Regions from separate parts of the Winogradskyella schleiferi genome, predicted to be linked through region 2. Evidence: riboswitches for the same ligand, from Rfam matches in the RefSeq annotation. Region 2 holds a riboswitch; the other holds the start of a gene.
The links. Region 2 has a riboswitch for S-adenosylmethionine ahead of HM990_RS16650 (O-acetylhomoserine aminocarboxypropyltransferase/cysteine synthase family protein). Riboswitches for the same ligand answer to the same signal wherever they lie in the genome.

Region 1 (7,544 bases), 970 kb from region 2:
GCAAAACGGTTCATTTTAATGTATCCCAAATCGTCGGTTAACATATATGCAGCATCAACACTTTTAATCGGAATCTCTTTTCGCTTTACATCAAACTCCAATAATTCGTCTTCGCCTTTTCTAAAAACGGTCAGTTTTACGGTACTATTCTTTTTACCTCTGAGTTTTTTACCTAATAAATCGTTATCAATTTTGCGGCCATAAAGTGTATCTCCATCTGCATAGAGAATACGGTCACCACTCATAATTCCTGCACGTTCACTTGGACCTCCTTCTGTCGGTTTTACAACAGCAATACTATCTTTATAAGGATAGAAATTCACACCAATACCCACAAAATTACCTTTCATGTTTTCAGTAATTCGCTCTAAATCTTCCTTTGGAATGTATGATGAATGTGGATCGAGATTATTTAAAATTCCGTTAACCGTAACATCAACAATACTATCGGTATTTACATCTTCTACGTATTCGTAATCGATATAATCTATTAAACGGTTGAGTTTATCTTTTTTGCTGTTGGTAGAAAAAAGGTTGTCTGAAGTATCTGTAAAATTTAATCGTCCACCAATAATAACACCTGCTGCAATCGCAAGTCCTATAATTAGCGGTATGTATTTGTTTTTTGTTGCCATATTATTTCCCATGAAAATGGGAATCTCAATCTATATCTTCAATTAATTCTAATTCTATGCCTGCTCTTTCCAAAAATTGTAAACCAGAATCATCTTTATAACCTTGCTGATAGACTACTCTTACAATTCCTGCCTGATGAATTAATTTACTACATTCTTTACATGGTGACAGCGTAATATATAACGTCGCACCTCTACAAGATTGTGTTGAGGATGCTACTTTTAATATCGCATTAGCTTCAGCATGTAACACGTACCATTTGGTATAGCCTTCGTCATCCTCACAGTAATTCTCAAAACCTGTTGGTGTACCATTGTAGCCATCAGAAATTATCATTCTATCCTTTACAATAAGTGCGCCAACTTGTTTGCGTTTGCAATGGGATAATTTTCCCCATTCTTTGGCAATGCGTAGGTAAGCTTTATCGTAACGTAATTGTTTTGTGTGTGGCATTAATTCTTATTCTAATACAAATGTACTTAGTAGTAACGAATATAAACGCTTCGTATTTTATAACCAATTTACTAGCCGTTAAAGTTTTACCAAACTTTAGCTATTACTTAGCAAATCACTTCCTAAAATCATGGGAATAACTAAACCAATCACAATAGATGAACATACCATAACCCAATCGCGACGGGAAACTCTAAAAATCGTTTGGCATAGAAAACCAATAAACAAAACGATAAATACAATGATAACTTGGGCTATTTCAATACCTAGAGCAAATTCAATCAATAGTTCCAATTTATTTTGAGACTGACCGGCAAACATTTTAAATTCCCTCGCAAAACCCAACCCATGAACGAGCCCAAAAAACAAGGTTGCAAAAAACAACAGACCTACTTTATTACTATGCGTTTTTCTACTCGCCGTAAATAAATTATAAATAGCTGCCACTAAAATGGTAATTGGAATAAGAAACTCCACCAGTTTACTATTGACCGTTACAATACCGTAAGAGGCTAAAATTAAGGATAATGTATGCCCTAAAGTAAACATGGTAATGAGTAAAAGCACACGTTTCCATCCTTTAAAAACATAAGGCACAGCTAAAACCATTAGGAAAAGCACATGGTCGTAGCCGTTGATATCTAAAACATGGTTCATGCCATATTGAACATTAAACCAGAAATTATCTAACATAATTAATTCATTTGGGATGCTTCAAAGTTACGATTAAAAGACTATACGCCTCTGTTAAAATAAAGTGAATAAAATTTGCGTATTACTGATTTCTTTCGGAATATTGTACTTCACAAAGTTCAAATAAAGTATTGAAATGTTATCAAGAAAGGCAGAGGGATTAGACCCAATGAAGCCTTAGCAACCCTTAAACTTATTAAGAAGGTGCTAAATTCTACGTAATTACCGATTCATTTATCGTGTGATTAGATAGATAACCCAACGTAATTACGATCTGTAATTCAAATTCTTTTTAGCATTTTACTATAAACTATATCCTCAAGGATTTGGTATTTTGATTTGTTAAAAAATAGAAATGAGCTCAAAACACATTGAAACACAAGCCATACGAACGCAAATAGAACGTACGGAATTTTTAGAACATTCTAGTCCGTTATATCTAACGTCGAGTTATGTTTTTGAAGATGCTGAGGATATGCGCGCTTCTTTTGCAGATGAAAAAGAACGCAACATTTACAGTCGGTATTCCAATCCAAATACGTCCGAATTTGTAGAAAAAGTATGTTTAATGGAAGGTGCCGAACGTGGCTATGCCTTTGCTTCTGGGATGTCAGCAGTGTTTTCAACATTTGCGGCTTTATTGGATTCCGAAGACCATATCGTATCTTGTCGAAGTATTTTTGGCTCAACTCAAACCTTGTTCAATAATATTTTACCGAAGTGGCATATTTCTACTAGCTATTTCAAAATTGATGAATTAGATAACCTCGAAAGTCTCATTCAGCCCAACACCAAATGCATTTATGCAGAGAGCCCAACAAATCCAGCTGTTGATATTTTAGACTTAAAACGATTGGGCGACATCGCAAAAAAACACAATCTTTTATTTATAATTGACAATTGTTTTGCCACACCCTATTTACAACAGCCCATTAAATTTGGGGCTGACTTAGTGATTCATTCTGCAACGAAATTAATGGACGGCCAAGGACGGGTTTTAGGAGGTGTAACGGTTGGCTCAGCCGATTTAATTCAGAAAATCTATTTGTTTTCCAGAAATACTGGTCCTGCATTATCACCGTTTAATGCATGGGTGTTATCAAAAAGTTTGGAAACCTTACCCGTTAGAATCGATAGACATTGTGATAGTGCATTAAAAGTGGCCGAATTTTTAGAATCTCATGATAACGTGAATTTTGTAAAATATCCATTTTTAAAAACGCATCCACAATACGATTTAGCCAAACAACAAATGAAGTTAGGCGGAAGCATTGTGGCTTTTGAAGTTAAAGGAGGTATTGAAGCTGGTCGAAAATTTTTAAATTCTATAAAGCTGTTATCACTATCCGCAAATTTAGGCGATACCAGAAGTATAGTGACGCATCCAGCATCTACGACACACGCTAAAATACCAGAAGATGTGCGTTTAGAAACTGGAATTACTGGAGGATTGATCAGGGTTTCTGTTGGATTAGAACATCCTGAAGATATTATTAACGATTTAAAACAAGCCTTAGAAAAATGAAATTAAACTAAACATTTAAATGTTTGGATTGTCCTCTTGAGGTTAATGAGAAACAAAATATATTTTGTTTAGAAATTACCGAGCGTAGCTCATTAGGGGTGTTTTAAAAACAAAAAACTATGAGCAAAATAAAAGAAGAATTACAAAAACGAATCTTAGTCCTTGATGGCGCTATGGGAACCATGCTTCAGCAATATAATTTCACTGAAGAAGATTTTAGAGGCGAACGTTTTAAAGATTATCCTTCCTCCTTAAAAGGAAACAACGATTTATTGTCCTTAACGCAGCCCAAAGCCATTGCAGAAATCCATGCTAAATATTTTGAAGCTGGAGCAGATATCGTGGAAACCAATACATTTTCAGGAACCACAATCGCCATGGCAGATTACGACATGGAAGATTTGGTTTATGAATTGAATTTTGAATCGGCTAAGATCGCTAAACAAGTTGCCGATAAATTCACAAAAGCTAATCCCAATAAACCTCGCTTTGTAGCAGGAAGTATTGGCCCAACCAATAAAACCGCTAGTTTATCGCCAGACGTCAATCGACCAGAATATAGAGCAATAACGTTTAACGAATTACGAATGGCCTACAAGCAACAAGTCGAAGCATTAATTGATGGTGGTGTAGATATTCTTTTAGTGGAAACCATTTTTGATACACTCAATGCAAAAGCTGCGTTATTTGCCATTGAAGAAGTTAAGGAAGATCGAAACATCGATATTCCGATTATGGTTTCGGGAACGATTACCGACGCTTCGGGAAGAACCTTATCTGGACAAACGGTTGAAGCTTTTTTAACGTCAATTTCGCATATTCCGTTATTAAGTGTTGGTTTTAATTGCGCTCTTGGTGCTCAACAATTGAAACCTTATTTACAGCGTTTATCTAATGAAACTGAATTTTATACCTCAGCACATCCAAATGCAGGTCTACCAAATGCATTTGGGGAATACGATGAATCACCAAAACAAATGCAACACTATATTGAAGACTATTTAAAGGACGGTATCATTAATATCATTGGTGGTTGTTGTGGCACGAGTCCAGCGCATATCAAAGCGATTGCTGATGTGGCGAAAAATTACAAACCAAGAATCCCATCCCTAATCCCTTCCCTATAGGAAGGGACTAAAAATGTTATAAATGAAACGAAATTCAACTCATGAAACGAAAAAAGCCTCTTCCCTTGGGGAAGAGGTTGGAGATGGGAAATATTTAACACTTTCCGGACTTGAACCTTTAGTGGTAACACCAGAAAGTAACTTTATCAATGTTGGAGAACGTACCAATGTAACTGGTTCACGTAAATTTTTACGCTTGATAAAAGAGGAAAAGTACGACGAAGCCTTAGAAGTTGCAAGAGACCAAGTCGATGGTGGTGCACAGATTTTAGATGTCAATATGGACGAAGGTATGCTCGATGGCGTCCATGCCATGACCACATTCCTAAATCTTATTGCCTCAGAACCAGATATATCTCGAATCCCATTAATGATCGATAGTTCAAAATGGGAAATCATTGAAGCCGGACTGCAAGTTGCACAAGGAAAATGTGTGGTTAATTCCATAAGTTTAAAAGAGGGCGAAGCCGAATTTAAGCATCAAGCTAAATTGGTTAAACGCTATGGTGCAGCCGTTATTGTTATGGCTTTTGATGAAGATGGTCAAGCAGATAATTATGACAGGCGTATAGAAATCTGCAAACGTTCCTATCATATTTTAGTTAACGAACTCAACTTCCCTCCACAGGATATCATTTTCGATCCCAATATTTTTCCCGTAGCCACAGGCATGGATGAACATCGTAGAAATGCCATCGACTTTTTTGAAGCTACCAAATGGATTCGTGAAAATTTGCCTTATGCCAACGTTTCAGGTGGTGTGAGTAATGTGTCGTTTTCTTTTAGAGGTAATAATGTGGTGCGTGAAGCCATGCACTCATCGTTTTTATATCATGCCATAAAAAATGGTATGAACATGGGTATTGTAAATCCGACGATGCTTGAAATTTACGACGAAATAGACAAAGATTTATTAGAACTCGTTGAAGATGTGCTATTCGATAGAAACGATGATGCCACAGAACGCTTATTGGATTTTGCAGAAGAACTTAAGGCAAAAGGTTCAACCTCTACAAGCAAAGATGCAGCAGTGCAGGAATGGCGGAACGAACCTTTACAGGTTAGAATCACGCATGCATTAGTGAAAGGTATCGATGCCTTTATCATTGAAGATGTTGAAGAAGCTAGATTAGCTTCAAATAAACCCATTGAAGTCATTGAAGGGCATTTAATGATTGGTATGAATGTGGTCGGTGATTTATTCGGCAGTGGAAAAATGTTTTTGCCACAAGTGGTGAAATCTGCTCGTGTGATGAAAAAAGCCGTTGCCTATTTGCAACCTTTTATTGAAGCCGAAAAAGATGGAAAACAAGAGTTTGCAGGCAGAATTTTAATGGCCACTGTAAAAGGAGATGTTCACGATATTGGAAAGAACATTGTAAGTGTGGTTTTAGGTTGTAATAATTACGAAATTATTGACCTTGGTGTTATGGTACCACCAGAAAAAATTGTGGAGACCGCTATTAGGGAAAAGGTAGATATCATTGGGCTTAGCGGACTAATTACACCATCGTTAGATGAAATGGTATATGTCTCTAAAGCCCTTGAAAAGCAAAGCATAGAAATTCCATTGATAATTGGTGGAGCCACTACCTCTAGAGCACATTCAGCTGTGAAGATTGCACCACATTATAGCAATACCGTAGTTCATATTAACGATGCCTCAAGAGCTGTAACCGTTGTTGGCGATTTGTTGAAAAAAGACAGTAAAGTTTATAAAGAACAGATTCGAGAAGAGTATGATGCGTTTAGGGAACAATTTTTAAAACGTACCAAGAAAAAAGAATATTTGACGATTGCTGAAGCTCGAAAAAACAAATTCAAAATTAATTGGAATACTTCTGAAATAGTGAAACCAAAACATTTAGGCATTCAGGTTTTAGAAGATTTTGACCTTACCAAACTTGAAGATTTTATCGATTGGTCGCCATTTTTTAGAAGTTGGGATTTACATGGGAAATATCCAGCGATTTTAACCGATGAAGTGGTTGGAAAACAAGCCACAGAATTATTTGACGATGCACAAGAATTACTGAAACGGATTTTTGATGAAAAACTGTTGAAAGCAAAAGGTGTTTTCGGATTGTTTCCTGCAAATACTGCAAATGATGATGATATTGAACTAGAAGTATCCGAAAGTCATGCTGAACTTGATTCAGCATCTGTAAAAGAAGAAACGTACAAATTATTAACCCTTCGTCAACAATCCAAAAAAGCCCAAGGCAAACCAAACATAGCCTTAGCCGATTTCATTGCACCAAAAGCAACAGGAAAACAAGATTATATGGGCTGTTTTTGTGTGTCCACAGGATTTGGAACCGCAGAACTCGCAGCAAAATTTGAAGCCGATCATGATGATTATAATTCCATTATGATTAAAGCTTTGGCAGATCGTTTAGCCGAAGCCTTTGCTGAATATTTACACAAAGAGGTAAGAACACAACACTGGAGTTACGCTAAAAATGAGAACTTATCTAATGACGACCTAATTAAAGAAAGTTATGAAGGCATCAGACCAGCACCAGGTTATCCAGCATGTCCGGACCATTTAGAAAAGAAAACCATATGGAAAATTTTAAATGTTGAAGAAAACATCGGTGTTAAGCTAACTGAGAGTTTAGCGATGTGGCCAGCAGCAAGTGTAAGTGGTTATTATTTTGGCAATCCTGAAGCCAGATATTTTGGATTGGGAAAAATTAAAGAAGATCAAGTTGAGGATTATGCTAAAAGAAGAGGTGTTTCAGATGAAGAGGCGACAAAATGGTTGAGTCCTAATATCGCAGACTAGTGCGTTAGCGATTGTAGTGGCATCCTTTTTAGAGGCACGATAAAAAGATATAACGGAAAGCGCGACCCTAGTGGTAACGCCAAAATAAATAAAAAAATGTCCCCTTTGAAGTTAAAGGGAGTTTTAAAGAGATATCCACTTGCGTGGGCAATATTATGAAAGTAACAGAACACATAAAAAACGCTAACGGAAAAACCTTATTTTCCTTTGAAATAATTCCACCAAAAAAGGGAAATAGCATTCAGCAATTATATAATAATATTGATCCTTTAATGGAATTCAATCCTCCGTTTATTGATGTAACAACGTCCAGAGAAGAATA
Region 2 (7,544 bases):
TCAAATAATTGAAGACCTCATTGATTTCAAAATTAGCAAACTCAACAGCTATATGTTGCTTTGAAAAGTTGGGCAATTTATCCGTAATTTCAATGGTTTGATTGTTTTTAGTGATTTTAAAATCCGTAAATTCCAGATTTTCGTCCTCATAAACAATTTCATTTGACGATGGAATCATCCATTTTTCCTTATTCAATATTAAACTATCAGGATTAACTGAAAATTGTAAGCGTTCACGATTTCCCGTAATTTTTGTATTGACATTCATCAGTTTTTCATCATCGTGAAAGCCTAAAAAATTCAATGATAATTCATTATTGGTCTGATTTCCCGTAATGATGGTTTTAGGTATGTCTAAAGGTCCAGCGGTTATATTTTTAAAGCCAAGATTAAATTTGAAATTGTCCTTATCCGTATTCATGGAAAACGCTAAACTATCGAGTTCATTACCACTATAATTTATATGTGGTGCGGTGATATTAGCCTTTAATTTTCGAGCTTTTTCGTTAAAATCTATGGAAATATCAATAGTGTCCAAATCCTTTACATTTACCAAAAACACATCATTTAGTAAGGGCGATTCTGAAACTTTACCTTCAAGTTTTAGATTGACGAATTGGGTAATGGAATCTGGGAGTTTCTCATCGCGATAAAAATAACTGGACACATGACGTCTTAAGGCATTACTAAAAGTCGCGGGATCGGCATTTGACTTTAAGTCTAAATCAATCATTTTATTGCTTAAAGACACAGAAGACGTGTCCGTTCTAACATGGGCCAAAGCCTTAAGTGAACCCAATAAATAGGTTCTGTTATCATAGACTACAACACCATCATTAACAATTGCCGACACGTCATAACTCTCGCTATTTCCTTTGAAATCTACATATATGTTCATACCAGTTTTTACGTTGCGACCCATTAGACCAAGTGCTTGCAAATTGGCGCCAATGACGTTCAACTCTAATGTGGCTTCTGGTGCAACAGAATCTAGAACTACAAAAGCATCTAGATTTACATTTAGATTTTCGTCTTTGTATTTTGAAATCACATTACCACTGCCATCTTTTATATTTCCTTTGATATTAAGATCTTTAATGGCATAGTCATTAAGTTGGAATTTTGAAACGGTCGCATCCAAAGAGGCATCCAAAGTGTTGATGGTTTTTCCGCTTCCTTTGGAATCAATAGTTAAGCTTAATGCTCCAAATTGAGGATTGTTAAGCAATTCGTTGACTTTATAATCTTCAATGGTAAGAGTAGCATCGTAAGCGATGGTATTTGCATTTTTGAAATTCCCATCTATAGTCGCAATACCTTGGGTCGTTGTTAGTTTTGCTTTTGCTGAAATATCATCTGGACTTCCGTTGAAATTACCTGCGAGTTGAACGTCGTTAGGTAAACTCACTCCTAAATCTTTTTCGCTTACAAATTGAATTAAATCCGAACGTTTTGTTTTTGCAGAAAACTGCGGAATGTTGAATTGAAGAGTTTCAGGATTTGTAACATTTTGAATGGATCCTGTAGCGGAAATTTGGGTTGATTTTCCCCAATTGACTTCAGCTTTCGTTAGATTTATGGACGCTAAAGTTCCTGAGGCATTGAGATATCCTTTAAACGGTTTTTCGCTTATTTTTTTTAGGTATTCGTTATTTTTTAAATCAGGTTGAAATTTGAAAAGTTCTGATAATGATAATCGAAACGCTGGCAAATTCAATTTCACTTTGGTGGTTTCAGGTGTAGCCATTAATTGCGAAAGCGACTGGTAATCTAAATGCGCATAACCCGAAATAGCATTATCGTTTAATTGGAATTTTAAATCCTCTAGACGCATATTTTGGTCCGTAGCCTTAAAATTAACAGCCAATTGCTTGAGGTTAAATCCCGAGATTTCATTAAATTTTAGTTGCGCTAAGTTGAGTGTTGCTTTTTTATTTTCTAACAAAATGTCTTTGGCTTGAAGCGTTAAGTTAGAAAGTGAAATAGCGTTTGGATTAAAAACATCTGATTCCGATTCTGCATTGCCGACACGATAATCAAATTGATTGTTTTCAAAATCTATTTCGGAAACATTTAGTTTTATTTGAGGCCATTCAAATTTATTGATATCACTTTTGGCATCGTCTTTTATTTCTTCTAATTTTTGTGTGAGTCCATTGATATCGGCTTCTGTTGTTAAGCTGATTCTAGAGTTTTTGAGTGTTATTTTTTTAAGGTTGAAATCACTAGCTTCTAGATTGATAATTGGAACTTCCGTAGCAAACTCCGAAATGTCTACATCTGCGATGATTCGGTCGGGTTGGGATTCGTAATAAGCGACCACATTATTCAAGCTTAAATTGTCAAACGAGAATTTTGGCAAAGGCACGTCTGAAGCTGTTGAATCAATCGCTACAGGTTTTTGGATAAATTTAATATTGGCATCGCTAAGATTAATGGTTGAAGCCTTAAAAACCATATCCTCTACATTGGTGGTTTCCATATCAGCTTCCAGATTGCCGATTTTAAATCTGGAATCGATGCCTGCAACCACATCATCAAAAATGATATCAAAATTGTTAAAGTTTAAGTTGCCAAGAACAAGGTTCAGTGGTGTTGAAGTTGTATCTGTAGCAACAGTTGTACTGTCTGTTGCTGCAAAAGCATCAATCAAAAACTGAAAATTATAGCCTTCGATGGAATCTTTTCTAATAATATTGACGCGCAAACCGTCCCAATCAAGAGCATCGACACCGACGGCTTCGCCTCTTATCATTTTCCAGAGTGGAATATTGGCTTCTAGGGATTTGGAATAGACCAAGGTATCGCCTTTTTTGTCTTCCAAATAAAGGCCGTCGAGTTGCACGTCGCCATCGAAAGTGATAAAAAGTTTCTCTATGTCAACTTTAGTATTGGTTTTATTGGAGATATAGTTTACAACTTTGTCCACAATTATACTTTGTCCCCAAGGACTTCTTACAAAAAGAATAACCAAAAATAAAAATATAAGAATTCCCAACAACACGCGTAGAGTTCTGCGTATCCAACGATAGTCTCGTTTTTTGGATGTTTTGGGTTCTATGTTTTCGGTGCTGTCCAAGTCTCAAAGATAAATGGACAAATGTATTATAATTGTCTTTATTGCTATTAATATTAACGCTGACACTCCAATATTTTAACTAAAAATAAATGCTGTTCAGTTAAAATTTCGTTTCAAAAATTCATCAGGATTAATAAACATCAAGCGATCAATAATTTCCACAGCAGAAATTTGATGTTTAGCTATAATTTTGAAGCATTTTACTGAAGATGCTTTTCCACTTTTTCGATGAGATACGATTTGATGTTTTCAATGTGTTAAGCAGTACAAAGCCCTTTTATCGAATCAACAATGCCATCAAAATCTGATGCGATTACCATGGTTTCCCAACAAAACGACCTGTTTATGTCGAGCGTTACTGCCGTTTGCTGCAGCTGGTTTCAGATTAATTGGGACTTGAATCTAGAGTCCAAAATCTGATTTAACTATGCCACTTGCTTATCTGAAGTTTCAGAAGTTTTTACTTTAACTTTAAAAATAGGTTTTAAAAAACGCTCTAACTGATCAAATTCAATTAGAAAGGCATCATGGCCATGAATTGATTTTATCTCATGAATATGGACATTTTCTTTTCTACTCTTCAGTTCAACAAAGCTATTCCAGTTTTCTTCGGCTTTAAAAAACAAATCGGAATTGATGGTAATGATATGTACATCGGATTCAATTTTTGCAGCTACGTCTATAAAATCACCTCGTCCTTCAGTAATATCAATAGTGCGTAAGATTTGATTCATCATTTTATAAGCCGATAGGTTAAAACGATTATTCAACGCATTACCATGATAATTTAACCAAGATTCGATGTTAAAAAGGTCCTTGTTTCTTTTAGTTCTTTCAAACTTCTGCTTTAATGATTCTGGTGTACGATATAACGTCATAGCATGCATTCTAGCATCTGCCAGTGGATCACTTGAATGATTGAGAATTGCATCTTGAATATGGCAATTAGCAATCAACCAATCCGTAGATTTCCAATCGGTTGCTATTGGAATTAAATGTTCTATAAGTTGAGGTTTTAATGCAGCCAATTCCCATGCAATACCACCTCCTACAGAACCACCAATAACCGCAAAAAGCTGTTCTATATTTAATTGCTCTAATCCCAAGGCAAACAATTTAGCGATATCGCGAGCCGTGAAATCTTTGTAGTTTTCGATTAAGTTTTCGGCATTAGTGTCGTAGCCATTTCCAGGAATATTGAATGCTAAAATGCTATATGAATTGGTGTCTATACATTTGTTTGCTCCAATTAAATCATTCCACCAACCATGTTCTCCAATCACATTAGAATTAGCGGTAAGGGCATGATTTACCAAAACAATAGGAGCTTCATGTAGCGCCTTTCCAAATGTTTGGTAAGATAGATTTATAGCATAAGCCTTTCCGGATTCGGTATTAAAATCTGATAGATATATATAATTTAATTTTCCCATCTCTTAGCTCCCATGACAATGGGAATCCTTTTAAATTTTTAAGCGATTAAACAGATACCTCTATGAAAGAGATATCTGTTTTTTTAACATCAACTGTGTTTGTAAAGACTAATTTTGAAGTGCTTGCTTCTCTTTTACAGCCGCAAATGCTTCTTTTAAGTCTGCTTTTAAGTCCTCAATATTCTCTAGTCCAACAGATAGTCTAATTAAATCCTTAGTCACGCCAGTCGTTTCTTGTGCTTCATCACTTAATTGTTGATGCGTCGTACTTGCAGGATGAATAATTAATGATTTTGTATCACCAATATTGGCTAATAGAGAAAATATTTTGGTGGTATCTGCGATGGTTTTTGCGGCTTCGTAACCGCCTTCATATCCAAAGGTAACGATACCACTTTGTCCTTTTGGCAAGTACTTCTTGGCAAGGGAATTATATTTGCTAGATTCTAGACCAGGATAATTGACCCATTTCACTTCGGATTGTGCTTGTAACCATTTTGCTAATTCCAATGCGTTTTCACTATGTTTTTGAATACGTAATTCTAAAGTCTCCAAGCCTTGAATAATTTGAAATGCATTAAACGGGCTCAATGCACCACCATAATCACGCAAGCCTTCAATTCTGATTTTTGCAATAAAGGCAGCAGGACCAATGACTTCACTATATACTAAGCCATGGTAACCTGCAGAAGGTTCTGTGAATTCCGGGAATTTACCGTTAGTCCAATCAAAAGTTCCAGCGTCAATAATAATTCCACCTAAGGACGTTCCGTTACCATTGATATACTTGGTCAACGAATGAATGACAATATTGGCGCCATATTCAATTGGATTTAAAAGCGAAGGCGTTGCCACTGTATTGTCAACAATTAAAGGTACTTTATGTGCTTTTGCTGCTTTTGAAATCGCCTCTAAATCTAAAACATCGAGTTTAGGGTTTCCTAAAGATTCAACAAAAATGGCTCTTGTGTTTTCCTGAGCGGCTTTCTCAAAATTTTCTGGGTCAGAGGCGTCTACAAACGTCGTTGTAATACCATGTCTTGGTAGTGTAACGCTTAATAAGTTGTACGTTCCTCCATACAAACTACTAGATGCCACAATATGGTCTCCAGCACGTAAAAGTGTTAGTAATGTCGTTGAGATGGCTGCGGTTCCGGAAGCTGTTGCAACAGCGGCAATGCCGCCTTCCAATGCTGCCAATCGTTGCTCTAGAATATCGTTTGTTGGATTATTTAATCGTGTGTAAATAAATCCAGGAACCGATAGATTGAATCGCCCTGCAGCATCATCCGAATTATCGAAAACATAAGATGTAGTTTGGTAAATAGGAACAGCTCTTGTTCCTCCTGTTTGACTAACGTCGTGTCCTGCGTGCAACGCTTGTGTTGCGAATTTTTGTGTACTCATTTTTCTTGTTTTTGAGTTAATAATAATTAAGTCAAACCAATGATGAAATAAAATTCCATGAATGGAAACACCAATTAATGGCGTTTATACTAGAAAAATGTTATAAAGAAAATGCTAATTACAGATGGGTAATTAGTCTTGAGTTATCTATCCGAATATGCAAAAAATGACTTGCACTTTCAAGTAGAATTTAGCACCTTCATAGTAAATCTAAGGGTTGCTAAGGCTTCGTCGAGTCTATCTCTCCGCCTTTCTTGATAACATTTTAAGAACAATTTTAAAAGCAAATTTCTGCGTTACTTCAAAATTTTTAAATCTTCATTTGCATATGCAAACTGCGGTTTATAAATTTTTTGCGCCTTGAACTTTATTTTTAAAAGTTATTCTTTTTTCAGTAAGTGTTTGAACTTTGTGAATACAAATATTGCAACACAAAAGTTAGAATTCCAAATTTATTATGACTTTTTATGGGTTTTTTATGAAATTCCGCTAATTAAGAAGGATTTTTTGCCAAATATTTGGCTTTAATTATTTCGCCAACAGGCTTGTTTTCAATTTTGCTTTCCAACCAAGAAATAATATCTAGATATAAGAATGCTCTGCGTTCGTAAGGATGGTCTTCGTATGTTTTTAATGTTTTATGAAGTTCCTTAAACGCATTTTTAAGATCGTGTGGGTAAATATATTGAAGTCCTCTAATAAATTTTATCATTTCTTTCTGCACTTCATGCAAGTCATTCATCTTTATCAAAAACTTGTAGGTACTTCTTAAAAGCGTTTCTAAATGATAATCTAATCCAGCTTCATAATGAGCCACAAGATTTAATACTCTAGAAAAACAGAGTAAGTCCTCTCGCATGGAAAGCGATTTGTTGGAAATAATCTTGTCTAAATATTTTATACAAGCTTTATTGTTTCCTGCGCCAAAATGTAAACTGGCAAATTTGTAATAAAAAATCATTTTATGATGCGGATCAATTCGGTCTTTGAATTGAATGAGTTCTTTTTCAATTTGTGGAATTAATGCCAGTCCATCTTCAAAACTACCATCAATAAAGTGTTGATTAATGCTATGGAAATTGGTATAAAGAAACACCAAGGTTGAAACATTTTCATCTTTATTGAATTTTGAATTGTTTACGGTAGCTTTAAAATGCTCTAATTTCTTTACAAATTTTTGTTTGTTTCCAATGAAAAATAAGGATTCCAATAGGTAATTGTTCCCTTTGAGATAAAAAACCGGATTTAGGTTGATCATGCTAGGATTTTGATGAAATAAATCCACCCATTTTGAAGCGTATTTATAGCAGTTCAAAAAATCCTGAAGTAAAAAACTTTGCCATAAGTTGGCTTTGTAGAGCCAAAGCTTTTCACGAAACCCTAATTTAGCCAAGTTAATTTTAGGTAAACGGTCATCAAAATATTTAGTGACCATTTGGCTCTCTTGTTCATTTTTTACATAGCCCGTTTTAAGAATGGTACTGTATAACTGTAAGGATAAGTTAGAGAGTTTACTAGCAATGACATTGAGTGAACTTAGTTCTTTAGCTTGTATGGCCAACTCATCGGCACGTGTACTGATGCTACGCGTTATGTATTGTGATTCAATTACTTTTTCAAGTTCT

Region 1: linked by a shared signal. The riboswitch ahead of HM990_RS01210 (trans-sulfuration enzyme family protein) and the one ahead of HM990_RS16650 (O-acetylhomoserine aminocarboxypropyltransferase/cysteine synthase family protein) in region 2 are both predicted to bind S-adenosylmethionine.

The regions. Positions count from the first base shown of each region.
Region 1 is NZ_CP053351.1:254,077-261,620, reverse strand. It holds gene HM990_RS01225 (S41 family peptidase) at 1-635, opposite strand, end outside; gene HM990_RS01220 (deoxycytidylate deaminase) at 661-1,089, opposite strand; gene HM990_RS01215 (HupE/UreJ family protein) at 1,186-1,782, opposite strand; SAM riboswitch class I at 1,919-2,042, shown strand; gene HM990_RS01210 (trans-sulfuration enzyme family protein) at 2,138-3,307, shown strand; gene HM990_RS01205 (homocysteine S-methyltransferase family protein) at 3,427-4,434, shown strand; gene metH (methionine synthase) at 4,457-7,222, shown strand; gene metF (methylenetetrahydrofolate reductase [NAD(P)H]) at 7,378-7,544, shown strand, end outside.
Region 2 is NZ_CP053351.1:3,843,683-3,851,226, reverse strand. It holds gene HM990_RS16660 (translocation/assembly module TamB domain-containing protein) at 1-3,079, opposite strand, end outside; gene HM990_RS16655 (alpha/beta fold hydrolase) at 3,505-4,512, opposite strand; gene HM990_RS16650 (O-acetylhomoserine aminocarboxypropyltransferase/cysteine synthase family protein) at 4,621-5,919, opposite strand; SAM riboswitch class I at 6,060-6,183, opposite strand; gene HM990_RS16645 (hypothetical protein) at 6,413-7,544, opposite strand, start outside.